DNA from 3 places in the Rubrobacter sp. M3-4 genome. Region 2 is predicted to be linked to each of the others. Evidence: riboswitches for the same ligand, from Rfam matches in the RefSeq annotation. Region 2 holds a riboswitch; each other region holds the start of a gene.
What was found. Region 2 has a riboswitch for cyclic di-AMP ahead of AC6EKW_RS10590 (Na-translocating system protein MpsC family protein). Riboswitches for the same ligand answer to the same signal wherever they lie in the genome.

Region 1 (9,802 bases), on a different contig from region 2:
GCTCGTGGAGAGCCAGACCGCGAGCGCGGCCCGGCTCCGCAGCAGAAGCCCGAGCACGAAGAAGAGCGGGAACACCACGAGGAGAAACCGCGAAAAGCTCATCAGGGGCATCCCGGCCGCCCCATCCAGGGCGGGGAGCAGGGTGAGACAGGCGCTGTAGATGAGAAGGTCCCACGGCAACACCCGCATCCCGGCGGCCAGCAACAGCACGGTCAGCACGAAGAACCCGAAGTAGAAGGTGTTGGCGGCGAGGAACGAGTGCAGCAGGGAGCCGTAGCCATGGAGCAGGCTCTCCGGGTGCACCGCCCAGCGCCAGCCCTGGATCGCCCGGACGAGAGCATCCCGAAAGGTTACGTACGGGCCGGAGAACTTCCTGTGCCAGTGGGCCTTCTCCGCCATCGCGAACTCCAGCGGGTTACCGTAACGGTGCCAGAGATAGACGAGGTACGCCGCCATCCCGGAGGGTACGAGCGCCAGGTAGGACAGGCGGTGCAGTCCGTATCGCTCCCGGTCCGCAAGCCAGCTGCCGAAGAGCGGCACGACGAGGAAGACCCCGGCCTCGCGGGTCGCCGAGGCGAGCGCGGCGAGAATGCATCCCAGGAGCAGGTTGCGCCGCAGGCGCGCCGCCCAGAGAGCCCCGGACGAGAACGCGAGGAAAAGCCCCTCCGAGTAGGCGGCGTTGAAGAAGAAGCTCGTGGGGAAGAAAGCCAGGACGAGAACCGAATTGCGCGCCACCTTCTCCCCCCAGCAGTCCTCCGCGAGACGATAAACGAAGTAGAAGCCGAACAGGGTGGCGACCAGCGAGATGAGCGTCAGCGCCACGCTCAGGTTCTCCAGCGTCGGCCGGGCTCCCGAGAACCGCACGACGGTCCGCGCCAGAAGAGGTGGCAACGGGAAGAAGGCCGTCTCGGGGGGAAGGAAGCGCTCGTACCCGTGGGCGGCTATGTAGGAGTACCAGATCCCGTCCCACCTCGCCCAGATATTGGTCACCAGGTGGTGCACGGGACGAGTGTCGGCCGGGCCGGGGCTCGGTCGGAGGAGCCCGGCGAAGATCGCCCCGGAGGCGAAATACAGCGCCCGGCTCGCCAGGAACACGAGCCCTACGAACCCGGCCCCGCCAGAGGCAAACCTCCGGAGCCGCTTCTTCACCCTCGGCTCCACCTCGGACGCGGGCTCACCAGGTCGGTCCTAGGGTGGGGCGGCAGGATGAGCGGTGGACGAGGCTTCTGGTTGAAATTGAAGTCCCGGACCAGGTTACCGAGCTGCGGCATCGCCTCTCTCACGTCCGGACGCGGGTCCGGGCGCCCGTCGGTTTTGGGGTTGAGCCGCTGCCCGCCCAGGAAGCGGTCTTCGATGAACTTCAGATAGGCGTCGAACGAGAGCGTCTGGTGGTCTATGTATCCGCGCTTCGCGTAGGGGCTTATGACGAGCCCGGGGACCCTCAGACCGTAGCCCATCTTATCCACCTTGGGGGGCACGACGTTGTCGTAGAAGCCTCCCCAGTCGTCCCAGGTGAGGAAGATCGCCGTGCTCTTCCAGTCCGGGCTCCTCATCGCCGCGTTGATCACCCGGGTGACGTAGGCCTGCCCGTTGCTTATGAGCGCCGGGGGATGCTCGCTGTTCTTGCCGCTCGGGACGAGCCAGCTCACCTGCGGGAGACGCCCCTCCCTCGCGGCCCTGAAGTAGGCGCTGGTGCTCTGGATGTTCCCGAGCTGATGGTCCTGTCTGACCGTCTCGAAATGCGGCAGCGGGTTCCAGATCCCGGGGGTCTTCGGGCTCTGCATGGTCCTGTGGCAGAACATCTGTCCGTCGGGACAGTCGGGTTCTGCGCCCCTGGCCACGTAGTAGCGCCAGCTCACGTGGTATTTGTGCAGCAGGTAGGTTATGTCGGTCCAGGCGTAGTCCGGCTGGTGTAGCTTTCCCCCGCGCCTCTGAACCGGGGGGACGGCACCAGGGAAACGTCTCGCAAAGTCCAGAGGTTCCTCCGGGCGCTGCAGGGCGCTGCGGCAGCTCATGGGGTTTTTGTTCTTGCACACCGCGGACCACGCCGAGACCGTATACAGGTGTGCCGGAAGGCTCCAGGAAGCATTCGACTCGAACATGTGATCCTGCAGGACGAAGTTGCGGGCGTAGGCCCAGTAGTTCGGGATCTCCCGCGCCGTGTGGTAGCCGACGACGTCTGGAGGGTTGTCGTGGGTTATGTGGGAGCAGTGGGGGTTCAGCGGGCTCTTCTTGCACAGCCGGCTCTCCCCGGCGAGCTGCTGACGGATGAAGCCGTTCATCCTGCCGCCGTTTATGTCCTTTCGGGCGTCCGTCGCGGTGTGAGGCCCACCGAGATCCCGGTTCTTGCGGTCGTGGAAGGGCCGGATGCAGTGTCCCAGTCGCGGGTCCGGGATGCAGACCGCCGGGTGCCCGTTCTTCATCGGGATGCCGTCGGCACCGGGGTAGGTGCCGAAGTAGTTGTCGAAGGAACGGTTCTCCTGCATGATTATGATCACGTGCTTTATCTTCTCCAGCCCGGGCGGTGCGCCAGGCGCGAGCGTCCCCGGGGACGTCTGGCCGGTGACCTTCCCCGACCCGGAACAGGCCGCCAGGACGAGCAGCAGCGCGGACAGCGCGGCGATCGGCGAGATCACCCTTCGCGAGACCCTCAGCCAACATCCCATGCTACGCCAGCCCCTCTCTCATCTGGTGGGATACCTCTTCCTGCCGACCCTCCAGCGGGAAGATTTCCTCCTATTAAGTCCGGAGGTTGAGAGAATTCTGAGAAAAGGGCGAAAGGCTGAAGAAAGCCGGAGGTGATCCCCCCTGCCCGGGGATCACCTCCGGCGAGAGAACCTTCGCGGGCGACCCGCGCTCAAGACCCCGACGAAACTACAAACGCCGGCGGAGACTCGAAGGATCGAGCTCCCCCGAGACGAAGGCCCGTTCGAGGCGGTTGCGGCTGGCCCGCACCAGCTCGGGGCAACGCAGGATGTCGCCTATCTCCCGCTGCGAGCAGTTGCGCACCACGTAGTCCTCGTGCACTATCTCGTGCAGCGGAGCGCCGTCGTTTATCCGGTGGACGACGTAGTTGAGGACCTTCTCCTCCCGCTCGGTGTGGGGCCTCTCCTCACCGAGCATCATGCGCCGCAGGAAAGAACGCCTCTGGACCGACACTCCTCTTCCTCCTTCTTCGGCGCCTGCGGGGTTAGCTGACGGGTTCGGGCCGAAAGAGAGAAGCCCTACGCCCCGCTTCGAGGCGATTCACCCCTCGGTGGGCCTAGGCCCGCCGGATCGGGTCCCCCGCCTCCCGGTGCCACCCGGGAGCTCGGCGCTTCTGGCACCACTTCTTACAACCCGCCGGTATACGCCCGAAAAGAGAAGTTGTCAACCGGCGGACGCTACGCCAGCAGAGCGTGGGCCAGGACGCGCCATTCCCTGCCGAGACCGGCCCCGGGCCGGTCGGTTATCACCTGCACGCAGACGTGGTCCGCCCCCGCGTCGAGGTGCTCGTGCACCCGTTCTCTTATCCTGCCCTCGTCTCCCCAGGCGACGAGCGCCTCCACGAAGTGGTCGCTGCCCTCCCCGGAGAGGTCTTCTTCGGTGAAGCCCTGCCGGAGCCAGCTGTTGCGGTAGTTGGGAAGCCTGAGATACCGGCTTAAGTGCGAGCGGGCGAGGCGCAGAGCCTCCGTCCGGTCCTCCGTGAGGACCACCCCCTGCTCGACGGCGAGGAGCGGCCCTTCCCCGAGGATCCCGCGGGCGTAGGCGGTATGCTGCGGGGTTACCAGATAAGGATGGGCGCCGTCGGCGAGATCTCTGGAGAGCTCGAGCATCTTCGGGCCGAGCGCCGCGAGCAACACGGGAGCCTCCCGTTCAGGTCCTACGGCGTCGAACCGGGCCCGGCGCATGTCCTCCAGGTAGGAGCGCATCGTCGCGAGCGGCGAGCGGTAGTCGTGGCCGCGCATCTCGACGAGCGGCCGGTGGCTCACCCCGATCCCGAGGACGAACCGTCCCGGATACGCCTCGGCGAGCGTCTTCGACGCGGCGTTCGTCGCCCACGCGTCACGGACGAAGATGTTGGCGATTCCGGTGGCGATCTGGATCCGACTGGTTGCGGAGAGCAGTATCGCGGCGGTGGTGAAGATCTCCCGTCCGGTCGCCTCTCCGAACCATAACGCCCCGTAGCCGAGCTCCTCGGCCTCGGCCGCGGCCTCCCTCGCCCGGGAAGCGGGCAGATAGTTGAGGATCGAGGTCCACAGCCCCACCTCGCCCCCGAGCACCGAAGGGTCGGGGTATCTCCGCTCCGTCCGGCTCATGTCCGCTCCCGTCCCCCGGCCGGCGCTCCCGCGAGCCCGAAGACCTCCGCGAGAAGCTCGTAGGAGCGCAGCCGCGCGGTGTGGTCGTAGACCATCGTCGTGACCATGAGCTCGTCGGCCCGGGTGCGCTCCGCGACCTCCTCCATCCTCTCCCTGACCCTCTCGGGGGTGCCGATGATCTGCATCGAGCGGTACGCCTCGGCGAGGCGCCTCTCCGCCGGTGTGTACTCGTGAGCCAGGGCCTCTTCCGGCGTGGGGAGCGGCCCGGGCCGGCCGCTGCGCATCCTGACCCAGGCGAGCTGCATCGAGGAGGCGAGCTCCGCGGCACGCTCCTCGCTCTCGGCGCAGACGACGGAGACGGCGAGTATCGCCGAGGGACGCTCGAACTCCTCCGAGGGCTCGAAGCTCTCTCTGTAGGCGAGCATCGGCGGGGCGGGATCGGCCGGGCTGAAGTGTGCCGCGAAGGCGTAGCCGAGCCCCATCTTTCCCGCGGCCCGCGCGGAGTAGCCGCTGGAGCCGAGCAGCCAGATCGGGGGAAGCTTCACGTCATCGGGCATGGCGCGCACCGCGGCGAAGGGGTGATCCTCCGGGAATCCATCCCCGCCGAAGGCGAGGAGTTCAGCGAAGCGTTCGGGGAAGTCCTCCGCCCCGTCCGCACCGCAGGAACGCCGGAGCGCCGTAGCGGTCACCGGGTCGGTGCCGGGAGCCCGGCCTATGCCGAGGTCTATACGGTCCGGGTGCAGGGCCTCGAGCACCCGGAAGGTCTCGACCACCTTGAGCGGGGCGTGGTTGGGGAGCATGACACCCCCCGCCCCGACCCGGATGCGGGCGGTCTCGTGGGCGACGTGCCCGATCATCACCTCCGGTGCGGAGCTGGCCACGCTCGGGAGGTTGTGATGCTCGGCGAGCCAGTAACGCTCATACCCGAGCCGGTCGGCCAGACGGGCCAGATCCAGGGTGTTGCGCAACGCCTCACGCGAGCCGTACCCCGAACCGACCGGCGAGAGATCCAAAACCGAAAGCCTGAGATCCACCGTTCCGGATATCTCCTTCCGAAATCCTCAATCCACTACCCGCAAAAACCTCTCGCCAAGAGTGTAATACCCGGTTGCCGCGGGTGGAGAGGCTCGTGATCCCGGCTATATGAAGGCGTCGACGAGCCCGGAGAGCTCATCGAGGAGTTCCACCGTCTCGGGCTCGGGAAGGGTCGGCAGATCGAGCAAAACCCGGTCGACCCCGAGCCGGGCATACTCCTCCAGGACCTCCCTGTCGTGCGAAGCTCCGAAGACCGTGACGGGCACGTCCCTGCCGGAGACCTCGCGCAGCTCCTCCATCATCGGCGCGAGCTTCTCCGGCGGCAGCCCGTTGGCGAGCCAGGCGTCGCCGAACTCGGCCACCCTCCTGAACGCCCGCCGTCCCCCGCCGACGTAGATCGGCGGGTAGGGTTTGCACACCGGCTTGGGCCAGGATGCTATGGGGTCGAAATCGACGAACTCCCCGTGATACTCGGCCGAATCGCGGGTCCAGATCTCGATCATCGCCCGCAGGCGTTCGTTCACCAGACGCCCCCTGGTACGAGGGTTGGTCCCGTGGTTCTCCATCTCTTCCTCGTTCCATCCGACCCCGACGCCGAAGATCATGCGCCCGTCGGAGAAGTAGTCGAGGCTCGCGACTTCTTTGGCCGTCGTGATCGGGTCGCGCTGCGCCAGAAGCGCGACCCCGGTCCCCACGAGCAGGGTCTGGGTGGCCGCGGCGGCCGCGGTGAGCGTGATGAAGGGGTCGAGAGTACGGTAGTACTTCCTCGGCAACTCACCCCCTCCAGGGTACGGCGTCCTCCTGCTGAGCGGTATGTGGGTGTGCTCGGCGACGAACAACGAGTCGAAACCGCGTTCTTCCAGGAACAACCCCAGGACGTCGGGTTTTATCCCCTCGTCCGTGACGAACGTGGATACTCCGATCTTCATCATCTCTTCATTGAACCACACATCGCCCCGCCTCCTCTACCCAGGAAGCGCACCGCTCTCCTCGAAACGTTTTACCCTGGCCCGCACCCACTCCGGCACCGGCACCGCCTTCTCCTCTTCCTGCGAATAGGAGACGTACACCACCTCGGCCTCCAGAATGGTCTCCTCCCCACCCTCGTGGGCCGAGATCCGGAACCCGGCGACGAAGCTGGAACGCCCGAAGGAGCGCACGCGAACCCCCACGTCGAGCAAATCGTCCAGACGCGCGGGCCGCTTGAACTCGAGCGTGGCCTTGACCAGCGCTATGTCGAAGGGGGGAGGATCGCCCGTGAACTCTATCCCAAGTTTCCTGAAGTACTCGGTGATGGCCACATCCAGGTACGTGAGGTAGTGTGCGTTGTAGACGACCTTCTGACCGTCGATCTCCGAGTACCTCACCCGCAGCGTGTGCGTGAACCGGTACCCCTCCATCCTTCTCCGCCTCCATGACGAAAGAGGGCCGGGAGACCCCGGCCCTCTCAGATTCCGCGCTTGGCCTCGGGACTAGCGGATGAACCTGCGGGCGAGCAGACCACCGCCGACGAGGAGCGCACCAGCGCCGAGCGCTATCACCGAAGCACCACCGGTGTTCGGGAGAACACTGGCCGCCGCACCGGACGCGGAGGAAGCCGCGCTGCTCACGGAAGCCACGCTGGAAGAAGCGCTCGTGCTGGCGGAAGCCGTGCTGGTCGAGGGAGCCGAGCTGCTGATGGAGCTGATGATGTTCTGCACCTGGCTCACGCTGATGTTACAAGTCTGAGCTATCTGCTGGACGTTGTAGTTGTTGCCGTACTGGCTGTACTGCGCCTTGCCGGCCTCCTGCTGCACCGCGTTCTGCACGCACTGCACGTCGTTGTTGCCGGTCTGCACACCGATGGCGCCGCCGCTCTGGGTGTTCGCCCCGACGGCCTGCGCGAAGGCCGGGGCCGCGACGGCGAGCACCATCGCCAGCATGGCGGCCAACAGCATTACCTTCTTCAAATCCTCTACCTCCTGTCTCGAGGACCTACCATGACGATTGTTAATCCTCGCAAAGATTTGTTAATAAGTCAAGGGCAAAGCGTGCTTTTTCTACTCTCCCCAGACCTCTTCGGCGGTCTCGACGATGAGCTCGAGCTTCGCCCACTGCTCGTCTTCGGTGAGGTTGTTCCCTTCGACGGTGGAGGAGAAACCGCACTGCGGCGAGAGGCACAGCTGATCGATGGGGACGAAGCGGCTGGCCTCCTCGATCCTCCTCTTCAGGAGGTCCTTGTCTTCGAGCTGGCCGCGCTTGGTGGTGACGAGGCCGAGGACGACCATCTTGCCCTTCGGGACGAAACGCAGGGGTTCGAAGGTTCCGGAGCGTTCGTCGTCGTACTCCAGGAAGAACCCGTCCACGTCCAGCTCGTTGAAGAGTGCTTCGGCGACGAAGTCGTAGCCGCCTTCGGCGGCCCAGGAAGAGCGGAAGTTACCCCGGCACATGTGGGTGGTCACGGACATCCCGGCGGGGCGGTTCTCGAGCGCCCGGTTGATGGTGCGGATGTAGATCTCGTGCTGGTGCTCCGGGTCCCCGCCCAGGGCCGCCAGGTGCTCTCTCTGGCGCGGGTCGTTGAGGTAGGCCAGGCTGGTGTCGTCGAACTGCAGGTAGGTGCAACCCAGCTCACCGAGGCGCCGCACCTCCTCGGCGTAGGCCGAAGCGAGATCCTCCCAGAACCCTTCGAGATCCGGGTATACGCTCTCGTCTATCGCGGCGCGTCCGCCCCGGTAGTGGACCATGCTCGGAGAGGGGATGGTGAGCTTGGGGGTCGCGCTCTTCACCTGCTCTTTTAGGAAAGCGAAGTCGTCGCCGAAGATGGTGTGTTCCAGGTGCACCCGGCTCTCCACCCTGAGGGCGGCCGGGGTGAACTCTATGTCGCCCCGTTCGTTGCGGAACTTCACCTTGATGTTGCCCTCGGCCTTCTCGACCCCGCCCAGCTGGTAGATGAAGTCCATGTGCCAGGAGGAGCGACGGAATTCGCCGTCGGTGGCCGAGCGAAGACCGACCTCCTCCTGCTTCCTGACGACCTCGCGGATCGCCCCGTCCTCCGTGGCCCTCAGCTCCTCCGCGGTAATGCGCCCCGCAGCGAAATCCTCGCGGGCTTCGAGAAGCCCGGCGGGCCGCAGGAGACTCCCGACATGGTCCGCCCTGAAGGGCGGTTTGTCTCGCATCATACGGATGAAACCTCCTCGCTCTCGCATCAAGTCCGCATTCTACTAACCTCCGCAGGGATGCGGCGCGTTGCAGGGTGCGCCTCCGGCGTCTATGCTCCTCTGCATGGAGAGCATCTCCCACCCTCTTTCGCCGACCGGGGAGCAGTTCGAGATAGAGCGGAGAGAGCTTCGAGCCGTCGTCGCCGGGGTAGGGGCGACGCTGCGCCTCTTCGAGGCCGGGGGGAAACCCGTGATCCAGGGTTTCGGTGAAGGAGAGATGAGCCCGGCCTCCCACGGGCAGATCCTCCTGCCGTGGCCGAACCGGGTGGCCGGGGGACACTACTCCTTCGCCGGAGAAGAACACCAGCTCCCGGTGAACGAACCTGACCGCAACGCCGCGCTGCACGGGCTCGTCCGGTGGTCTGGGTGGCGTCTGGTCTCGCGCACCCTCTCCGAAGTCTCGCTCGGATTGCGGCTCCATCCGCAGGAGGGGTACCCCTTCCTGCTCGATCTGGAGGCCCACTACGCGCTCTCTGAAGAAGACGGGCTCACGGTGCGCATAACCGCCACGAACCCCGGTCCAGGGCCCGCCCCCTGCGGGATCGGCAACCATCCCTACCTCACGCCCGGTCCGGGTAAGGTCGACGACCTGCACCTGCACCTGCCGGCCCGCTCGTACTACGAGACCGACGAGAACCTCATACCCCGCCGTCGCACGAGCGTCGACGGGACCCCCTACGATTTCCGCGAACCGCGTACCATCGGGGGGACGCGACTCGACACCTGCTTCACGGACCTCCGGCCCGACGCCGACGGCAGGGTACGCATCCGGCTCGAAGAGCCCGGTCGGAGCAGGGCCGTCGAGCTGTGGATGGAGGAGAGTTGCCGCTACGTGCAGCTCTTCACCTCGGACACCCTCCCGGGCGAGGATTTCCGGAGCGCGCTCGCCGTCGAGCCGATGACCTGCGCACCGGACGCCTTCAACTCCGGGGACGGGCTGGCCATCCTCGAACCCGGCTGCTCGCTCACGAGCGCATGGGGGATAAAACCGCAGCTCTGAGCACCTCTCACCGACCCTTCCCCGGTTCCCCGGGACCGAAGCCGCGGCGTTCCATGCTCCCCCAGTCGGTGTTCCTGTGCAGGTAGGAGACTATGGCCGCAACCCTCCAGAGGGTGTTGAGCTGCCGGTATCCGAAGTTCTCGAGCACGCCGTAGAGGACGAGCTTCAGGAAGTCGGTCCAGCGCGGATACCGCCGCAGCCGCATCTCCTCCATGAAGACCGCCGCGACCGAGAGCAGAGACCCCAACCCCACCGCGACGGCGAAGAACGCC
Region 2 (9,802 bases):
GCGTTCCCCGCGTGGAAGGAGCCCGAGCTGAAGAGCGCCCCCATAAGGTCTCCCAGGATGATACTCGCCCTGATCGTGGCGGCCGCGATCATCGTCGCCGCCATCCTCGTCGTGCTCAGCCAGCTCGGCGGAGGAGGAGCGTCGAGCGGGGAGGTGAGCAAGCTCTACGCCGGGGTGCCCCAGAACGGCACGACGCTCGGGAAGGGGAGCGCTCCGGTCACCATCTACCTCTACGAGGATTTCCAGTGCCCCTACTGCGGGGAGTTCAGCCGCAACGTCTTCCCCAAGCTGGTCGAGAACTACGTGAAGACCGGCAAGGTGAAGCTGGTCTCCGAGCCGATGGCGTTCATAGGACCGGACTCGGTGAAGGCGGCGGAGGCCGCGCTCGCGGCCGCGAAGCAGAACCACTACTGGGGATACTACTACCTGCTCTTCGCGAACCAGAAGACCGAGAACAGCGGCTATGTGACACAGAGCTTTTTGAACGACCTCGCGCAGAAGACCCCGGGGCTCGACGTGAGCCGCTGGAAGAGCGCTCTCTCCGACCCTTCCCTCGCGAAGAAGCTCGAGCAGGTCCAGAAGAAAGCCAGCGCCGAGAAGGTCAACTCGACGCCGACCCTGATCGTCGAGGGGCCGAAGGGGCGGAAGAAGCTGGTGGGGCTGCACGATTACAAGTCCGTCTCGAGCGCCATAAAGCAGGTCGGTGGATCCTAGCCTCAAGGGAGAAGGGAATCGCGGGCTGCGGACCGCCCTGGTCGCGCTCGCCGTGATCGGGCTCGGGATAAGCGCCTACCTGACTTGGGTGCACTTCGAGGGTATAGCCCCGGTCTGCGCCGGAGGCAGCCACGGCTGCGAGACGGTTCAGGCCAGCCGCTACGCGACCCTCGCCGGCATTCCGGTCCCTCTCCTGGGGCTCTTCGGTTACGCGCTGCTTTTCGTCTCCGCCCTGGTGCGAGGTGAGGGTGGGGCCTACCTCGGTCTTCTCGTCACGCTCGTCGGGACCCTCTTCAGCGCTTATCTCACCTACCTGGAACTCTTCGTCATCCACGCAATCTGCCAGTGGTGCGTGACGAGTGCGGTGGTCATGCTCCTCTCTTTCGTCCTGGCCTTCATCCGGGTCTGGCGCATCATCACCTAGGCCGGGGGTGCCGGAGAGGCCCCAGCTTCGTATACTCGGCGCATGAAGCTCATCGTCGCCGAGAAGCCTTCGGTGGCACGGGATATCGCGAACGCCCTGGGACGTCACCGCCGGGGTGAGGGGTGTCTCGTTGGGAGCGGCTGGATCGCGACCTGGGCGCTCGGACACCTCGCGGAGCTCGCCCCGCCGGAGGCCTACGGCGAGCGCTACAAGAGCTGGCGGCTCGAAGATCTGCCGATCCTGCCCGATAGGTTCAGGGTCGTCGTCTCCCCGAAGACCCGAGAGCAATTTCGGATCGTAAAGCGGCTGCTGTGCAGCCCCGAGGTCGAGGAGGTCGTGAACGCCTGCGACGCGGGGAGGGAGGGAGAGCTCATCTTCTCCCGCCTCTACCGGCTCTCGGGGTGCGACAGGCCGGTGAAGCGGCTCTGGATCTCCGCGCTCACCCCCGAGGCGATCCGGGAGGGGTTCGCTTCCCTGAGGGACGCGCGCGAGATGTGCCCGCTCGAGGACGCCGCCAGGAGCCGCAGCGAGGCCGACTGGATCGTGGGGATGAACGCCACCCGTGCCTTCTCGGTTCGCTTCTCCCGCCCCGGCGACGTCCTCTCCGTCGGGCGCGTCCAGACCCCGACGCTGAGGCTCCTCGTAGACCGCGAGCGTGAGATAGAGGGCTTCACCCCCGAGACGTTCTGGACCGTGCGCGCCCGCTTCTCCCGCGGCGGCGACTCCTACGAGGGCGTGTGGTTCAAAGGCAAGGAGAGCCGCCTTGGGGAGAAGGAGGCGGCGGAGCGGATAGCAGAGAGGGTACGCGGTGGTATGGGGTTGGTGCGCCGGGTACGGAAAAAGGTGGCTTCCGAGCGGCCCCCGCTCCTCTACGACCTCACCGCGCTGCAGCGCGACGCCAACGCCCGCTTCGGCTTCACCGCGGAGCGCACCCTGAAAGCCGCCCAGAGCCTCTACGAGCGGCGCAAGCTCATCACCTACCCCCGCACCTCGAGCCGTTACCTCTCGAAGGACGTCGTCCCCACGCTCGAGAGGCGCATCGTTGCGGCGGGGGCGCTGCCAGCGCTCGAACCGTTCGCCTCGAAACTTCTCTCGCTTCCGGAGCTCCCGCGTGGGAGGCGTATCGTGGACGACGCGAAGGTGACCGACCACCACGCGATCATCCCTACCGGGAGACGCCCTTCGGGCGAGCTCCCGCCGGACGAGGCGAGGGTGCTGGATCTCGTCTTCCGGCGCTTTCTCGCGGTCTTTTTCCCCGAGGCCCGTTTCGAGCACACCACGGTCGTCACCGCCGTCGGGGAGGATGCTTTCCTCTCCCGCGGCAGGGTGGTGCTCGAAGCCGGCTGGAGGGCGCTCTACCCCGACGGCGTCGGCGGGAGGAGGGAGAAGGAGCCCCCACTCCTGCCGTCCGTCGAGGAGGGGCAGGAGTGGGCGGTGGCCGATGTGGCGGTGAAGGAGGGGAAGACCAAACCCCCGCCGCGCTACTCGGAGGCGACGCTCCTCGGGGCGATGGAGACCGCCGGCAGGCTCGTCGAGGACGAGGAACTGCGGCAGCGGATGAAGGACTCCGGCCTCGGCACGCCCGCGACCCGCGCGGCGATCATAGAACGCTTGATCCAGGTCGGCTACGTCGAGCGGGAGAAGAAGGTGCTCGTGCCCACCCGGAAGGGCCGCCGGCTCGTCGCGCTCGTCGGGGATGGGTCGCTCGCCTCCCCCGAGATGACCGCCCGCTGGGAGGAGCGCCTGGCGAAGATGGAGCGCGGCGAGGAAGACCGACGGCGCTTCATGGCGGGGATAGAAACCTTCACGAAGGAGCTCGTCGAGGAGGTGCGCCGTAAGGCGGGAGAGAAGGTGCCGCAGCCTGCCGACGGTTCAATCGGCGCCTGTCCGAAGTGCGGCTCCCCGGTCGTCGAGACGAAGAAGGCGTACTCCTGCTCCGCGTGGAGGGGGACCGGATGCGACTTCGCCATCTGGAAGACCATCTCCGGCAAGCGGGTGAGCGAGGCGCAGGCGAGGCGACTGCTCGAGCAGCGGAAGACCGGGGTGCTCAAGGGATTCAGGAGCAGATCCGGCGGGACCTACTCAGCCGCTCTCGTGCTGGATGAGGAGGGGAAAGTGCGGATCGAGCGCGGGAAGAACGGATCGTCCGGTTCGCGTTAAACTCTCCTGCGGTATGCAGGATGGAACGACAGGAGAGAGGAGCGCCGGGTGAAGACGGTCCCGGCGCTCAAGGTCGAAAAGCTCAGGAAAACCTACCCTGGAGGGCTCGTGGCCCTCGACGGCGTCTCGCTCGAGATAGAGCCCGGGACCTTCTTCGGGCTCCTGGGGCCCAACGGTGCGGGCAAGACGACCTTCATAAGCAGCATCGTCAACCTGGCCCGGCCCGACTCCGGGAACATCGAGGTCTTCGGCCACGACGCCATCCGCGACTTCCGGCGGGCGCGGCGCATGGTCGGGGTCTCGCCCCAGGAGGTGAACCTCGACAAGTTCCTCACGGTCGAGGAGACGCTTTTGTACCACGCGGGTTACTACGGCGTCCCGAAGCGCAAGGCGCGCGAGCGGGCGGCGGAGCTGCTGGAGCGCTTCGGGCTCTCCGACAAGAGGAACGCCCGCACCAACACCCTCTCCGGCGGGATGAAGCGGCGGGTTATGTTCGCCCGGGCGCTGATGCACGACCCCGGGATACTCTTCCTCGACGAGCCGACGGCCGGGGTCGACGTCGAGCTGCGCTACAGCCTCTGGAGCTACATCCGCGAGCTCAACCGCGGGGGGCTCACGATCGTGCTCACCACCCACTACATGGAGGAGGCGGAGGAGCTCTGTGAGGAGGTCGCCCTGATCTCGGGCGGCAGGATCGCCGACAGGGGTACCGTCGGGGAGCTCGAGGAGAGGCACGGTGCGTCGAGCATCGAAGAGGTCTACATGAAGGTGATCCATGCTGATAGTTGACAGAGGGTTCCTGACGCTGCTCAAGCGCGAGGTGCTGCGCTTTCTGCGGGTGTGGTCCCAGACGATCGTGCCCCCCCTTCTGACCTCGCTTCTGTACGTCGTCGTCTTCGGGTTCGCGCTCGGTGGGAGGATAAAGGAGATAGAGGGCATCCCCTATCTGCAGTACATCCTCCCCGGGATCGCGACGATGAGCCTGGTGACCGGGGCGTACTCGAACACTTCGAGCTCGGTCTTCGACGCCAAACGCGAGCGCTACATAGACGATGTCCTCGCGAGCCCGATGAGCGACCTGCAGATCGCGCTGGCATACTCTCTGGGCGGGACGCTGCGCGGCGTGATCGTGGGCTGCGGGGTCTTCCTGGTCGGGATGCCCTTCGCCAGGACCGGGGCCGAGAACCCGCTGCTTCTGCTCGCGGTCTGGGCCCTCGCCGCGTTCGCGTTCTCCTCGCTCGGCGTGATCGTGGGGGTCGTCTCGACCCGGATAGACCACATCTCCTTCATGGGCAACGTCATAATCCAGCCGCTCGCTTTTCTCGGCGGTGTCTTCTACTCGGTCAGGATGCTGCCGCACCCGCTGAAGGTGGCGACGCTCTTCGACCCGATCTTCCACACCGTGGACGCCGCCCGCTACGCGGCTCTCGGCATCTCGGATCTCGACATCCTCCCGGCGCTCGCCGTGGTCTTCTTCCTCGCCGCCGTCTGCTTCGCCGGGGCCTGCTGGGCGATAAGCCGTGGCCCGAACCTCCGCTACTAGGAGGACGCGGCGGGAGGGCAGCCCCCTCCGTTTCGTCTTCTGGACCTTCGTCCTCTCCCGCGCCTTCTTTCTCGGGGTGGGGGCGCTCGCTCATTTTCTCCTGCCGCAGGCCCGTCCCGGCGGCATCCCCGGCCCCCGAGGGGTACTGGGCTACTGGGCGAACTGGGACGGGGCGTGGTACTCCGGGATCGCGACCTCCGGCTACGGCCTGCACGCCCCCGAGAGCACGGCTTTCTTCCCGCTCTATCCGCTGCTGGTGCACCTCGGGGTGCGCCTGGGAGGTGGGGTGGCGCCGTGGGGTGTCGCCGTCTCGCTCGCCGCTCTCCCCTTCGCCTTCTACTTCGTCTACGAGACGGCCGCGCGGTTGCACGGCGACCGGGCGGCCCGCGCCTCGGTGCTCACGCTCGCCTTCTTCCCTACGGCGTTCTTCCTGAACGCGGTCTATACCGAGAGCCTCTTCCTCGCGCTCTCGGCCGGGTGCCTCTGGGCCGCCTTGGTGCGGCGCGACCTGCTCCTCGCCGGCTTCCTCGGAGCGCTCGCCGCGGCGACCCGCAACCTCGGGGTGTTGCTCCTCCTGCCGCTCTTTCTCGAGTGGGTGCGCAATCGCAGGGAGTTCGGTCGGCGGGGGCTCGCTGAGATAGCGGTGGTCCCCGCCGGGCTCTGCGCCTACGCGCTCTACCTCGCCGGGCGCTTCGGAGACCCGCTCGTCTTCGCCCGGCAGCAGCGGGCCTACTGGGGACGCACGCTGACCGATCCGCTCGCGACCGCCCGGATGGCGTGGAGGAGCGCGAGGGAGGGTGCCCGCTACCTCGCCGAGCCGCACGCTCTCTTCGTGAGCACGCTTCCGGAACCTTCGCTCGCCGCCTCGAACACCCTCAACCTCGCGTTCTTCACCCTCTTCCTCGCCGTGATGGTTTTCGGGGTCTTCGTGCTCCCGCCGGGGTTGAGCCTCTACGCGCTGGCCCTCGTGCTCGTGCCCCTGCTCACACCTTCACCCCTGTTCCCGCTCATGAGCCTGCCCCGATTCCTTCTCGATGCGTTCCCGTTCTTCATCGCGCTCGGGGTAACCCTCTCCCGCAGCAGGAAGGCCCTCTTCCTGTGGCTCATCCTGAGCTCATTCGTAGGTGCAACGCTCACGGCGCTGTTCGTCACCTGGAGGTGGGTTGCTTGAACCGGCTTGCAAAAGATTGCTCCTGAGGCTGAACAGCGTGATATAATAAAATTACAACTGAATACATGCTGAGAAGCCGAATCTCCTCGAAGTTGAGGAGAGCGGGGGACCCGAGTGGGGCCTTGCCCCTGGGGTGAATCGCCGGTGCGGTCCGGTGTAGGGCTTAGCTCTTTCGGCCCGAACCCGTCAGCTAACCTCGTAGGCTGTAAGGAAAGAGGGCGCCCGCTGCATTCGGGATGGTTTTGGTGGTTGCGGGCGGAACCACCTGGATGCTGCGGGATGGTCAGAATCTACTCGGACCAGTCTCTGCGGTCCTTTCCCTTGCGGGGGAGGGCCAGCGGACATGGGGCCGGTAGCTGCGACCCCTCTACTGAGGTGGAGGTGCGATGCGGCACCGGCCCTTTGCCGTTGCCGCATCCAGGAAGCAGGAGGTGCGGCGTATCTGTGGCGCACAGGCAGAGCAGGACCGAGGCTGTCATCAGCGACGAGGTCATGGCCTTTCTGCGGAAGATCATCGGCCGTGGCCCGGACCGTATCCACACCTACATGATCGATGCCCTGGCGGTGGTGCGCTGTTGTGGCGTGTTGACCGTCTTCGAGCGGCGCCTCGTCGACACCGTCCAGGGGAGGAACACGGTGAAAGACCTGCGGGAGCAGGTCTTCCGTTCAGGGGCGGAGGAACTCTCCGGGAGGCTCGAAGGTTGTACGGGCAGGCGGGTTCTATACGTCCACTCTTCGATTTCTCCCGAGAGGGACGAGTGGGTCTACGTCATCGAATTCGAGGATGGGTTGGCCGAATGAGGAATCCGGGTGCGGAGACGGTGAAGCGAGAAGAAGGAAGCCCGGCGGGTGGGTCCGATGTCGGTGGTTCCCTGGAGGGTGTGCGGGGGGTGGTCCGGACAGAATGGAATCTCCTGCTGGTCCGTTGTGGAGTTGCCTATGGGCTGATGGATCCGGAGTGCGCTCTCTACCTTTATGGCTTACGCAGCGAAGTCTACCGTCTCAGCGACTACATAGGAGAGTACGTCGAGGTCTTTGGCCCGGTCGTACGGGAAGATTGCGAGCCGCCGGTCGTGCAGGTCATGAGGTTGCAGGTTCTTCGACAGAGGTGGATGGGATGAGCGTGGCCGGATACCTGGTGCTCGGGCTCCTCTCGCTGGTTTTGATCATCTATCTGCTTTACGTGATCGTGCGTCCGGGGAGGTTTTAGGATGGCTTCCCCCCAGAGGATTCCGAAAGAGCAGCGCCCGCGCAACCTGGCACGTTCCAGAGGGATCTTCGACCCCGAGCTTTCCAGGCAGGCGGCGGCGGAGTCGTTCAAGAAGCTCGACCCGCGGGAAATGGTGAGAAACCCCGTCATGTTCGTGGTCGAGGTGGGGACGGTGGTCGTGGGCTTTCTGAGCGGGTACGGCCTTTTCACCGGCTCGTCCCTGACCGGTTACAACCTGGCGATCTTCTTTCTGCTCCTGATCACCCTGCTGTTCGCCAACTTCGCGGAGGGCCTCGCCGAGGCCCGGGGAAGAGCGCAGGCCGAGTCGCTCAGGAAGACCCGCTCGGAGACCCCGGCGAGGAGGCTCGTGGACGGTCGGGAGGAGAGGGTGAGCAGCACCGAGCTGAAGAAAGGGGACCTCTTCGTCGTTGAGGAGGGGGAGATCATCCCGGCCGACGGCACGATCGTGGAGGGGATAGCCTCGGTGGACGAGTCGGCGATAACCGGGGAATCGGCCCCGGTGATAAGAGAGGCCGGCGGGGACCGATCCAGCGTGACCGGGGGCACCAGGGTGCTCTCCGACAGGATAGTCGTCGAGGTCACCTCCGAGCCGGGACAGAGTTTTCTGGATACCATGATCTCGCTCGTCGAGGGGGCGAGCCGCCAGAAGACGCCGAACGAGGTGGCCCTGACGATCCTGCTCGCCGCACTCACCGCGATCTTCCTGATCGTCACCGTGACGCTACTGCCCTTCTCGATCTACACCGGGAAGCCGGTCGGTGTGACCACCCTCGTCGCCCTGCTGGTTTGTCTGATACCCACGACCATCGGAGCGCTGCTCTCGGCGATAGGCATCGCCGGGATGGACCGGGCCGTCAGGGCGAACGTGTTGGCCAAGAGTGGCCGGGCCGTCGAGGTTGCAGGGGACGTGGACACGCTGCTTCTGGACAAGACCGGGACCATCACGCTAGGCAACCGGAGGGCGACGCGCTTCGTGCCGCTCGGTGGGAACACCGAGGAGAACCTTAGGCGGTTCGCCTACCTCTCCTCGCTCGCCGACGAGACCCCCGAGGGGCGCTCCATAGTCGAACTGGCAGAAGAGCAGGGTGTAGAGCGGGAGAACCCTGGTGGAGCGCGGTTCGTTCCGTTCACCGCCCAGACCAGGATGAGCGGGGTAGACCTTCCGGACGGGACCGGGATACGCAAAGGGGCCGTCGACGCCGTGAAGAAGTGGGCCGAGAGAGACGGCGGAATCCCGGAGAATCTGGAGCAGGTGGCCGATGAGATCTCGGAGAAGGGTGGTACGCCGCTCGCCGTGGGCGTCGATCATAAGATCATCGGGATAATCCAGCTGGAAGACATCATAAAACCGGGGATGCGCGAACGCTTCGACCGTCTCAGGGCCGCCGGGATCCGCACGGTCATGATCACCGGGGACAACCCGAAGACGGCGGCTTTTATCGCGAGGGAGGCCGGGGTGGACGACTTCATAGCCGAGGCCACGCCGGAGGGCAAGCTGGATTTCGTCCGCGCCGAGCAGAAGAAAGGGCACCTCATCGCCATGTCGGGAGACGGTACCAACGATGCCCCGGCGCTCGCCCAGGCGGATGTCGGGCTCGCGATGAACTCCGGTACCCAGGCGGCCAAAGAGGCGGGGAACATGGTCGACCTCGACTCCGACCCGACCAAGCTCATCGAGGTCGTCGAGATCGGCAAGCAATTGCTCATAACGCGTGGGGCTCTCACCACGTTCTCGGTGGCGAACGACGTGGCGAAGTTCTTCGCGATAATCCCGGCGATCTTCGTGGTCGCCTACCCGCAGCTCTCCGCCCTCAACATCATGCGTCTGGCCACGCCGCAGGGCGCGATCCTCTCGGCGGTGATCTTCAACGCGCTAATCATCCCGCTCCTCATCCCGCTGGCGCTGCGGGGGGTGCGCTACCGCCCGCTGGGCGCAAACACTCTGCTGCGGCGCAACCTGCTCATCTACGGTGTAGGAGGGGTGGTGGCACCTTTCGTGGGGATAAAGATCATCGATCTCGTGCTCAGCGCGCTGAGCCTCGGTTAGGAGGATGCCTTGGGAGATGTGCTCTACGTTCTCATCACGCTGGTGTGCTTCGGGATCATGGGCTTCTTCACCCTGGCTCTAGAGAAGATCTGACCGGAGGGGGCGATGGTGAAAGAGGTGTGGGGGCCGTTGTTTCTGGTCTTCTTCGTAACCTTCGTACTTTCGCTGATGTACCTCTATCAAGGATGAAGGGAAGCCTGATGCTGTACGGGATTTTGCAGATCATAGTCATACTCGTCGTTTTGAGCCTGTTGGCTGTGCCGCTCGGACGATATCTGGTCTGGATCTTCGAGGGAGAGAGACACCTGCTGCCAGAGAGGATGATTTACAGGCTGCTCGGCATAAGGCCGGACGATGAGATGGGCTGGAAAAGATATTCTCTCTCCCTGCTATCCGTCTGTGCGGCGTCCATGCTCCTTGGATACCTGGTGCTGAGGTTGCAGGCTCTCCTACCACTGGATACCGGGCATCTGCCACCGCAAGATCCGGATCAGGCCTTCAATACATCCTCT
Region 3 (9,802 bases), on a different contig from region 2:
TACCCGCACAACGAGGGGGTTCCGACCCACCACGCCGAGATCCTGCTCTTCAGGCCCGAGACCGGTGAGCCGCTGGTGAGCATGGACGGGCGGCTCATAACCGAGGTGCGCACCGCGGCGGTCTCTGCAGTAGCCACGGAGTACCTCGCCCGGCGTGATGCAGCTGTGCTCGCGATCCTCGGGGCCGGCGCACAGGCACGCAGCCACCTGAAGGCCCTCGGGTTGGTGCGCGACTTCCGTGAGGTGAGGGTGTGGAGCCCGCGCCGGGCCGGGGCGTTCGCCGAGGAGCACGGCATCGTGGCAGCGTCCTCGGCGGAGGAGGCGGTGCGGGGGGCGGACGTGGTGGTGACGGCGACGACTTCGCCCGATCCTGTGCTCTTCGGGGAATGGCTCTCGCCGGGAGCGCACGTGAACGCGGTCGGCGCACCCCGCCCCGAGTGGCGGGAGCTGGACGACGGGGTGCTGCGGCGGGTAACCCTCTACGTGGACTCGCGGGAGGCCGCCATGCAGGAGTCGGGAGACGTGAGGGCCGCCGGAAAGATCTTCGCCGAGATCGGGGAGGTCGTCGCCGGGGTGAAGCCGGGTCGGCGGTCGGGAGAGGAGATCACGCTGTTCAAATCGGTAGGGCTGGCAGTGGAGGACGTGGCGACGGCGGAGCTGGTCTGGCGCAGGGTGTCGGACGGATGAGAAGGTGTGGCCGGGGAGGAGCGCGTGCGGGCTCTATCGTACGGGAGGGACGAGGGTGACGTCTGATCTTTGGCGGAGAGAGCTGGTACACGGCGAGGTCGGACTCGCCGTCTGGCGATCCGGGGAAGGAGACGACCCGGTGGTGTGCCTGCACGGGATAAGCGCGCAACACCGCTCGTTCAACGCGCTCGCGAGGCGTCTCGCCGGCAGGCGGCCGCTCATCGGGGTGGACCTGCGGGGCCGGGGGGACTCGGAGAAGCCCGGTCCCGGCTCCTACGGGCTCGAGGCCCACGCGCGCGACGTGGTGCGGGTGCTAGACCATTTCGGTCTGGAGCGGGCCACGCTCGCCGGCCATTCGATGGGGGCGTTCGTCGCGCAGAGGGTGGCGCTCTCGCACCCCGAACGGGTGCGGGCGCTCGTGCTCCTCGACGGTGGCTGGCCGCGGGTGGAGGGGCGGGAAGAGCTCTCCGGCGGGGTCTCCGAGGGGCTCGCCCGCTCCTTCAGCCGGCTCCGTATGAACTTCGAGAGCCCCGACGATTACCTCCGGTTCTGGTATCCGGAAGAGGGGGTGACGATGCGGGATCTGCCACCGGAACTCGCCGACTACTACCGCTACGACCTGGAGGAGGTCGAAGGTGGCTACCGGCCCAAGGCCTCTTTAGTGGCCTGTACGGAGGATGCGGAGGACGTTGCCCGCTCGGCGCTGACCACCGCGGAGATGAGCCGCATCTCGTGCCCGGTCGCGCTGGTGCGCGCAGCGGAGGGGTTCTTCCCGGGGAGCGCGCCGCTCATCCCCGAGGAAGTGCGACGTCAGATGGAGGACTCGTTCGACGTGAGAGGGTCGATCCTCCTGGAGGACACCAACCACTACACGCTCATGTGGGAGCCGGCCGTCGGCCGGTGGGCCGGTGTGCTCCTCGAAGGCTGGACGCGCTAGAGCAGGCCTTTGGCCTTGCGGCGGCGGGTGCGCAGGACGAGGTGGTAGACCGCCGCGGCCGAGAGCACGAGGATCAGAACGGCGCTCGCGTACCACTCGGTTTGGGCGAAGAGCGTCGCCAGCGCCGCGAGCGGGTATATGCCCTCCCGGCCGAAGGCGCGGCCGCCCGGAGGCCAGCGGGCTCTGTTTGTTCTCCTCAGAAACGACGTATCCGTCTCCTGTGGCTACATGCTGACCAAACACGCACCTTCCTCCCGATGCGCCACCACCCGAACCGTGCCGCCCGGTTGACAACCCCCTGGTGCGGGGGTATACCTCCGGGAGCCATGGACGAAAAATCAGATCTTCGCCGAACCTCCGGCCGTCGGAGAGCCGGGGGACGGGGGAACCACGGGGTAGGACGGCTGGTCCTCCCCGGGGTGAATCGCCGCAACGGCGTAGGGCTTCTCTCTTCCGGTCCGAACCCGACAGCTAACCCCGCAGGCGCGAGAGGAAGGGAATGATGCGAATCACCTTGCGGCCCGCCTGCAGCCTTCCGAGATGATCAGGGCCACTCGCTCCAAGGGACATTCCTCGCGGTTCCGCACCTGGCTGCTCGAGAACCGTATCGAGGAGATGCAGGGGCCGCACATCAAGGAGGCCCGCGAGCAGCACCCCTGGTGGCAGGTGGTGTGCCTGACCGGGGTGGACTACTACTCGACGCTGGGGTACATCCCCGGCATAGCAGGACTCGCCGCGGGAGCGCTCTCGCCGATCGCGACGATGTTCATCGTCCTGCTCACGCTCTTCGGGATGCTCCCCGCCTACCGCCGGGTCGCCTACCACAGCCCGCACGGGCAGGGCTCGATCGCGATGCTCGAGCACCTGCTCTCGTTCTGGAAGGGCAAGATCTTCGTGTTGTGCCTGCTCGGGTTCGTCGGCACGGCGTGGATGTTCACGATAACCCTCTCCGCTGCCGACGGTGCGACGCATCTGGCCGAGAACCCGATAGTGCCGTCTTTCCTGCACGACAAAGAGACGGCGATCACGCTCGTGCTCCTCGCCATCCTCGGCGGGGTCTTCCTCAAAGGGTTCCGCGAGGCCATAGGCATCGCGATCGTGCTCGTCTTCTCATACCTCTTCCTCAACCTGCTCATCGTCGTCTTCGGCTTCTACATGATCCTCCAGCACCCGGCGTACCTCTCCCACTGGAAGGACGCCCTGTTGCACGGCTACGGAAACCCGCTCGACATGGTCGTCGTCTCGTTTCTGGTCTTCCCGCAGCTCGCGCTCGGACTCTCGGGGTTCGAGACCGGCGTCTCGATGATGCCGCTCGTGAAGGGCGACCCCGGCGACGACCCGCAGCGGCCCGCCGGACGCATCCGCAACACCCGCAAGATGCTCACCACGGCCGCTTTGATCATGAGCTTCTTCCTGATCACGACGAGCTTCGTCACCACGGTCCTGATCCCGCACAGAGAGTTCGAGCCGGGCGGCAAGGCCGCGGGCCGGGCGCTCGCCTACCTCGCGCATCAGTACATGGGCAATACCTTCGGGACGATCTACGACATCTCCACGATCACGATCCTCTGGTTCGCCGGAGCCTCGGCGCTCACGGGGCTTTTGAACATCGTGCCCCGCTATCTGCCGCGCTACGGGATGGCCCCGGAGTGGGGGCGGGCGGTAAGGCCGATGGTGCTCGTCTTCAGCGCGATAGCCTTCGCGATAACGCTCGCCTTCCACGCCGGGGTGAACGCGCAGAGCGGTCCGTACGCGACGGGCGTGCTGATCATGATGACCTCGGCCGCTCTGGCCGTGACGGTCGCCATGCGCCGGCAGCGCAGGCACAGGCCGACGCTCGTCTTCGGGCTCATAACCCTGGTGATGCTCTACGCCGACGTCGAGAACATCCGCTCCCAGCCGAACGGGATCGTGATCTCGATACTGTTCATCGCGGCGATCATCTTCGTCTCCCTCGTCTCCCGGGCGTTGCGCTCGACAGAGCTGCGACAGGAGGACATAAAGCTGGACGAGGCTGCCTGGAGGTTCATCGAAGAGGCGCTCTCCTCGGGTGAGATCCACATAATCGCCAACCGCCGGCAGGCGGGCGACCGTCGCGAGTACGAGCTGAAGGAGCGTGAACAGCGGGAGGCGAACCACATCCCGCGGGAGGTTCCGGTTCTGTTCCTGGAGGTCGACGTGGCCGACCCCTCGGAGTTCACCGACGTGATGGAGGTGAGAGGGGTGAGGGTGGACGGCTACCGGGTGCTGCGGGCGGAGAGCTCGAGCGTCCCGAACGCGATAGCTGCCTTCCTGCTGTATTTGAGAGACGAGACCGGCGCGAAGCCTCACTGCTACTTCGGCTGGACCGAGGGCAACCCCCTGGTCTACCTGGTCCGCTACATCCTCTTCGGCGAGGGAGACATCCCGCCCGTGACCCGCGAGGTGCTGCGCGAGGCGGAGCCCGACCCTGGGAAACGTCCCGCGATACACGTCGGTGGATGAGTTGGACCGCCGGGAGGAGATCCTGCGCTTCTGGTTCGGGGAGAGCCGGGAGTTCCGCGAGGAGTGGTTCGGGGGTGGCGAGGACTTCGACCGTGAGGTGAGCGAACGGTTCCGCGCCGACTACGAGCTGGCGGCTGCCGGCGGGCTCGGAGACTGGAAGGGGACGCCCCGCGGCGCCCTCGCCCTCATCCTGCTGCTCGACCAGTTCCCCCGCAACATGTTCCGGGGCGAGCCTCGCTCTTACGCGACCGACCACCTGGCGCGCGAGGTCGCCCGCGAGGCGCTCGAGAGGGGCTTCGACCGTCTCCTCACCCCGCTGGAGAGGATGTTCGTCTACCTGCCCTTCGAGCACAGCGAGGACCTCGAAGACCAGCGCCTCTCGGTCAGGCTGTTCCGGGTGTTGGAAGAGGAGTTGGGCAGACCCGAGGTGCTGGAGTACGCGCTCAGGCACGAGGCGGTGATCGCACGCTTCGGACGTTTCCCGCACCGCAACGAGATCCTGGGCCGGCGTTCGACGCCGGAAGAGCTGGAGTTTCTCTCGGGACCCGGAGCTCCTTTCTGACGTCTTCAGCCGGAGCTCCAGTGCCGGGCCCAGGCCCGGCGTTCCTTCCGCCGCTCGACGACCTCGCGCAACACCTCGTCGAGGCTCCTCTGGCCGCCTTCCTGCTCGAAGGTTTCGATGACCTCGTCGAGCTCCAGTATGTGGTCGCGGTTGGTGAGATCCCCGAGGAAGGCGGCGGCCTCTTCCCGATCCAGCTTCTCCAGGTCCGCGAAGCGCTCCACTACCGCGCTCATGATGTCCATCAGGAGCCGGCGTTCTCCCGGCTCGTCGGCGGGTAGTCCGTCCCGGGTGCGACGCTCGAATTCGTCCCCGAAGAGTAGGGCGGCGAGCATTATCCTGTACCGATCCTGATCTGTTCTCCGACCCCAGGCGAGCTCCATGCTTTCCCCGGAGAGCATGTCCAGATAGGCTTGCGCCTTCTGAAGCGCGTCATTCAAGGAGACCCTGCCCCCGAGCCTCCTCTACCAGCCACCGTCGAGCGCCTCGAGGAGCGCCTCGTTTGGTGGGTTGTCCGCCGAGGCGCTGGCGTAGTGCGCCAGGCGCAGCCTCCCTGAGGCGTCGAAGACGAAGGCCCCGGGCAACTGCATGGGATCTCCGGCCGTGGGGCCCTGCCGGTGTCCTTCGAGCATCGCCCGGATCCCGCTGCCCCAGTTGCGCGGGCCGGCGACCTCCAGGATGTCGCCGCGCCTGAGCCCGAATGCCCGGTAGGCGTGCTGCTCCGGGTCACAGAGGCACTCGAAGGACAGGTCCATCTTCTCGCAGAACTCGGCGGTCTGTGGTGGAGCTGCCATGCTCACGAGCACCACCCGGGCTCCTCTCTCTTCGAATTCTCTTCTCCCGCCGCGCAACTGCGCGACCCACCGGCGGCAGAATATTCACCCGAGGTGCCGCAGAAAGGCGAGGACGAGAGGACGGCCACCGTGCAATTCGGTGAGGTTCACCTCCGTCCCGTCGGTGCGCGTGAACGTCACCTCTCCAAAGTCTTCTATCCTGTCCCCGGTCTCCGCCACGCGGCCTCCTTCTCCGTTGTCCTCAGGTGCGATTCTATCCGCTCCGGCGCCCGAGCCTGTGGAAGAACGTACGAAGGCGGCGCGGAAGGCCTTCCGCGCCGCCCCACAGCCACCGGTTTCCCGGCGCTATCTCAGGAGCCGCTGGGCGATCTCCGCGAGCTCTCCCGGATGATAACCCGGCGCGTAGACGTTGGGCTCCTCCGGCGGATCGGCCGGCTGACCGCCCTCCGGCGGGCCGTCCTGCACCCTGACCTCCTGGCCGTCGTCGGGGTGTGGGCCCTTCCAGATCTTGTCGATGTCCTTGAAGTCGTCGGGCGAGAAGCGGTAGAGGGTGCGGTGGTCGCCCGAGTCGAGGAACTTCTTCGTCTCCGGGAACTCGGAGTTGGGGATGTTGGGGATGTTGAGCATCTTGGTGACGTTGGCGCCGGTGAGCTCCTCGAGCGCCTTGGCGTAGGCTACCTGATGCACTCCACCGCGCACGAGCAGATACCCGAGCATCGCGCGGGCGACCAGATGGTCGGTCATCTCGTAGACGCGGATCTTGCCCATCCTCGCCCCGCTCTCCAGGAAGAAGTTGTGCAGGAGATCGAGCACGAGGTCGCCGGAGTTGAACACGTAATCACCCTGCCAGGGCTGCCCCATCGAGTTGGCGGCGAGGGCTCCCGCCCCGTTGTTGATGAAGTGATGGGTGTTGCGTACGCCCGTGAGCCCGGAGAGGGGTGTGCCCGTCGGGTTCGCATGACCGTCTTCGGTCTCGCCGGCGGCGCCGGTGAGCATGCTGTTTATGGTGGCGGCCACCAGCTCGATGTGCCCGAGCTCCTCGGTGGCTATGTTGGCGATGAGGTCGTAATAGGGCTTTACCTTCTTGCGCCCCCGGAAGTTGAACGACTGGTAGGTGTAGTTCATGAGCGTCGACATCTCGCCGAAACGCCCGCCGAGAAGCTCCTGCACCGCCGCCGCGGCGTTGGGATCGGGCTCCTCCGGCATCGGCAGCTCCACCTGCAGCCTGTCTATCCGGAGATACATGCGATCCTCCCCTTTCTAGCCAGGTGGGTCTTCCGGATTCTCCACGAAAGGCCGATCGTCACCTCCACACCTTCCCGTGGATCACCTCCTCCGTTCTTCTCGCCTCCATCTCCAGGCGGCGCATTCTACCCCCAGCGAAGAGGCCCGAAAATGCCGGCCGAACGTAAATTGTGAAAACAATAACAGTTCTTGGTTTTGTTCAATCGGATTTCTCGGAGGCCAGCTCTTCCCGGGCTATTTTGATGTCGTCCCAGATGCTGGGTCCGGCGAGCAGAGCTCCGGTGATGAGTTCGGAGTAGTGGTTCAGGAAGCGCCAGATGATAACGCCGGCGAGCAGCGAGCCGTGGCCGACGTAGGCGTTCATGAGCGCGACGAATGCGACCTCGGCGGCGCCGCTGTTGCCGGGGGTAGGAGCGAAGGGGATGACGAGGAAGAGTATGTACTGGGCGGTGAAGACGGCTATCCAGTGCTCCCCGGACCATCCGGCGGCGAGCAGGCCGAGCACTCCGAGCAGGGGGTAGAGCAGCCAGAAGACGGCCATGAGCAGGAAGGCGGCGACAACGCCCTTCGGGTTGTCCTGCCAGAGCAGGAGGAGGTCGTCCCTGTAGTTGCGGAAGAATCTGGCGAGGCGCTCTCTGAAGGAGGAGAGGGTCGAGTGCTCTGCGGCGTGCCCGTCACGCTGGCGCTCGCGCCTCTTCCTCCAGCGGCGCACCGCGAAGCCGCCCGCGGCGAGCAGCGCGACCACCCCGACGAAGACGCCGGCCAGAGGCCACAGGATGCCGGCGTTCTGGGCCTGATGGGCCCTGGCCTCTACCCTGCCGACGAACGGGACGTGGGAGACGAAGAACAGGCCGATCACGGCGCCGATGGCGAGGGAGGTGACGTTCGCTATCGCCTTGACGGTCGCCACGGCGCTGCCCTTGTCCGCCGGGAGCCCCAGGCGTTTGAGCTCCATGATCTGGGCCGCAACCTCCCCGCCGGCGAACGGGGTGATCGCGCCGACCGCCTGGGTGACCAGGTAGACGCGGGTGGTCTTCAGTATGGGAAGTCCCAGGAGGTGCCGCTCCGCGACCGGGTTCGCCTCCACGTCGTTGCGTGAGAGTACGGCGAGGGCGGTGCCCTGCACGATCCACACCGTGAGCGTGACCAGACCGCCAACGACTATGGGCCAGACTTCGACTATCCTGAGCGATCCCTTGACGCTGAGGGCCGCGACGATCACACCCGCGGCGCTCAAGAGCAGCCCGAGCAGGATGCTGAGCAGCGATTTCTTCACCCGTCCCTCCCGGACTTTCGCATGGCCGGATTTCCGGTGAATCGTACCACCGTTTCTCCATCTCCCCGCGGAAGTGATCGGGGATACGCCCTGGCATGAAGAGGTTTTTAACGCTTCTTTACCGGAGGCTCACAGAACTTTATCCCTGCTTTACCGGCCCTGGAAATAATCATCCTGTATGCCACCACCGGCGCGTGGTGGGGAGCGAACCCGAAAACAGGAGGACCCGCGTTGGCCGAGACGGTGGGAGACTTCATACTCAGGCGCTTAAGAGAGCTCGATGTAAAGCGCATCTACGGTTACCCGGGGGATGGGATCAACGGCATCCTCGGGGCGTTCAACCGGGCGGACAACGACCCGGAGTTCATCCAGCTGCGCCACGAGGAGGTAGCTGCCTTCGCGGCGAGCGCCCACGCCAAGTTCAGCGGCGAGGTGGGGGTGTGCATGGCGACCTCCGGACCCGGGGCCATACACCTCCTCAACGGCCTCTACGACGCCAAGCTCGACCGGCAGCCGGTTCTGGCGATCATCGGGCAGCAGAAGAGGATGTCGTTGGGGAGCGACTACCAGCAGGAGGTCGACCTGCAGACGCTCTTCAAGGACGTGGCGCACGAGTTCGTGCAGTACTGCATGGAGCCGACCCAGATCGGGCACCTCATAGACCGGGCCTACCGGATCGCTAAGACCTCGCGCACGGTGACCTGCGTGATCGTCCCGAACGACGTCGCCGAGATGGAGTACTCCGAGCCGCCGCGGACCCACGGGGCGACCTACTCGAGCACCGACATCACCATGCCGCGCATCGTCCCGCAGCAGCGGGACCTCGAGCGGGCCGCGGAGGTTCTCAACTCCGGGGAGAAGGTCGCGATGCTCGTCGGGCAGGGCGCGAGGGGCGCGGCCGAAGAGATAAAGCAGGTCGCGGAGATCCTCGGCTGCGGGGTCGCCAAGGCCTTAAACGGCCGCGACGTGCTCCCCGACGATTTGCCCTACGTCACGGGGCCGATAGGGCTTTTGGGCTCCAAACCCTCCGACGACATGATGGAGAACTGCGACACCTTCTTCATGGTCGGGTCGAGCTTCCCCTACGCCGAGTGGCTGCCCGAGGTAGGGCAGGCCAGGGGGGTGCAGATAGACATAGACGGCCGGCTCATCGGGATGCGCTACCCGATGGAGGTCAACCTGGTCGGGGATGCGAAGGAGACGCTTCGGGCCCTCATCCCGATGCTCGAGCGCAAGGAGGACCGCTCCTGGCGCGAAGAGATCGAGAAGGGTGTGGCCGAGTGGTGGGAGATCCTCGAGCGGCGGGCGATGGAGGGTGCCAACCCCATAAACCCACAGAGGGTGTTCCACGAGCTCTCCCCCAAGCTCCCCGACGGGTGCATCCTCACCTCCGACTCCGGGTCGGCGACCAACTGGTGGGCGCGCCACCTGAAGCTGCGCGAGGGGATGCGGGCGGCGCTCTCCGGGACGCTCGCGACGATGGGCCCGGCGGTCCCCTACGTCATCGGGGCCAAGTTCACCAACCCTGACAGGCCCGTCATCGCCTGTCTCGGCGACGGGGCGATGCAGATGATCGGGATCAACGCGCTCATCGACGTCGCCCGCTACTGGGAGCGCTGGAGCGACCCGCGGTGCATCATCCTGGTCCTGCACAACGACGACCTCAACCAGGTCACCTGGGAGCAGCGGGTGATGGAGGGCGACCCCAAGGTCGAGACCTCGCAGGTTCTGCCCGACTTCGACTACGCCGGATATGCCGAGCTGCTCGGGCTCAAAGGGATCAGGGTGGACAACCCCGACGACGTCGGCCCGGCGTGGGA

Region 1: it holds a riboswitch for cyclic di-AMP, as region 2 does, so the genes downstream of both, AC6EKW_RS13715 (hypothetical protein) here and AC6EKW_RS10590 (Na-translocating system protein MpsC family protein) in region 2, are expected to answer to the same signal.
Region 3: it holds a riboswitch for cyclic di-AMP, as region 2 does, so the genes downstream of both, AC6EKW_RS02535 (APC family permease) here and AC6EKW_RS10590 (Na-translocating system protein MpsC family protein) in region 2, are expected to answer to the same signal.

The regions. Positions count from the first base shown of each region.
Region 1 is NZ_JCBAJP010000015.1:3,005-12,806, forward strand. Features, by position in the region: gene AC6EKW_RS13705 (putative hexosyltransferase) at 1-1,149, opposite strand, end outside; gene AC6EKW_RS13710 (alkaline phosphatase family protein) at 1,146-2,666, opposite strand; gene AC6EKW_RS13715 (hypothetical protein) at 2,875-3,159, opposite strand; cyclic di-AMP (ydaO/yuaA leader) riboswitch at 3,165-3,326, opposite strand; gene AC6EKW_RS13720 (LLM class F420-dependent oxidoreductase) at 3,384-4,298, opposite strand; gene AC6EKW_RS13725 (LLM class flavin-dependent oxidoreductase) at 4,295-5,332, opposite strand; gene AC6EKW_RS13730 (LLM class F420-dependent oxidoreductase) at 5,438-6,262, opposite strand; gene AC6EKW_RS13735 (acyl-CoA thioesterase) at 6,299-6,733, opposite strand; gene AC6EKW_RS13740 (LPXTG cell wall anchor domain-containing protein) at 6,806-7,282, opposite strand; gene AC6EKW_RS13745 (5-methyltetrahydropteroyltriglutamate--homocysteine S-methyltransferase) at 7,373-8,491, opposite strand; gene AC6EKW_RS13750 (aldose 1-epimerase family protein) at 8,583-9,530, shown strand; gene AC6EKW_RS13755 (glycosyltransferase family 2 protein) at 9,538-9,802, opposite strand, start outside.
Region 2 is NZ_JCBAJP010000008.1:70,525-80,326, forward strand. Features, by position in the region: gene AC6EKW_RS10560 (DsbA family protein) at 58-714, shown strand; gene AC6EKW_RS10565 (vitamin K epoxide reductase family protein) at 704-1,138, shown strand; gene AC6EKW_RS10570 (DNA topoisomerase III) at 1,181-3,298, shown strand; gene AC6EKW_RS10575 (ABC transporter ATP-binding protein) at 3,347-4,087, shown strand; gene AC6EKW_RS10580 (ABC transporter permease) at 4,074-4,841, shown strand; gene AC6EKW_RS10585 (putative hexosyltransferase) at 4,819-6,012, shown strand; cyclic di-AMP (ydaO/yuaA leader) riboswitch at 6,077-6,232, shown strand; gene AC6EKW_RS10590 (Na-translocating system protein MpsC family protein) at 6,457-6,813, shown strand; gene AC6EKW_RS10595 (potassium-transporting ATPase subunit F) at 7,130-7,222, shown strand; gene kdpB (potassium-transporting ATPase subunit KdpB) at 7,224-9,290, shown strand; gene kdpA (potassium-transporting ATPase subunit KdpA) at 9,491-9,802, shown strand, end outside.
Region 3 is NZ_JCBAJP010000002.1:43,789-53,590, forward strand. Features, by position in the region: gene AC6EKW_RS02525 (ornithine cyclodeaminase family protein) at 1-687, shown strand, start outside; gene AC6EKW_RS02530 (alpha/beta fold hydrolase) at 743-1,624, shown strand; cyclic di-AMP (ydaO/yuaA leader) riboswitch at 1,962-2,125, shown strand; gene AC6EKW_RS02535 (APC family permease) at 2,165-4,108, shown strand; gene AC6EKW_RS02540 (DUF924 family protein) at 4,101-4,670, shown strand; gene AC6EKW_RS02545 (hypothetical protein) at 4,676-5,107, opposite strand; gene AC6EKW_RS02550 (AhpC/TSA family protein) at 5,132-5,545, opposite strand; gene AC6EKW_RS02555 (hypothetical protein) at 5,546-5,680, opposite strand; gene AC6EKW_RS02560 (manganese catalase family protein) at 5,807-6,706, opposite strand; gene AC6EKW_RS02565 (lysylphosphatidylglycerol synthase transmembrane domain-containing protein) at 6,906-7,982, opposite strand; gene AC6EKW_RS02570 (thiamine pyrophosphate-requiring protein) at 8,214-9,802, shown strand, end outside.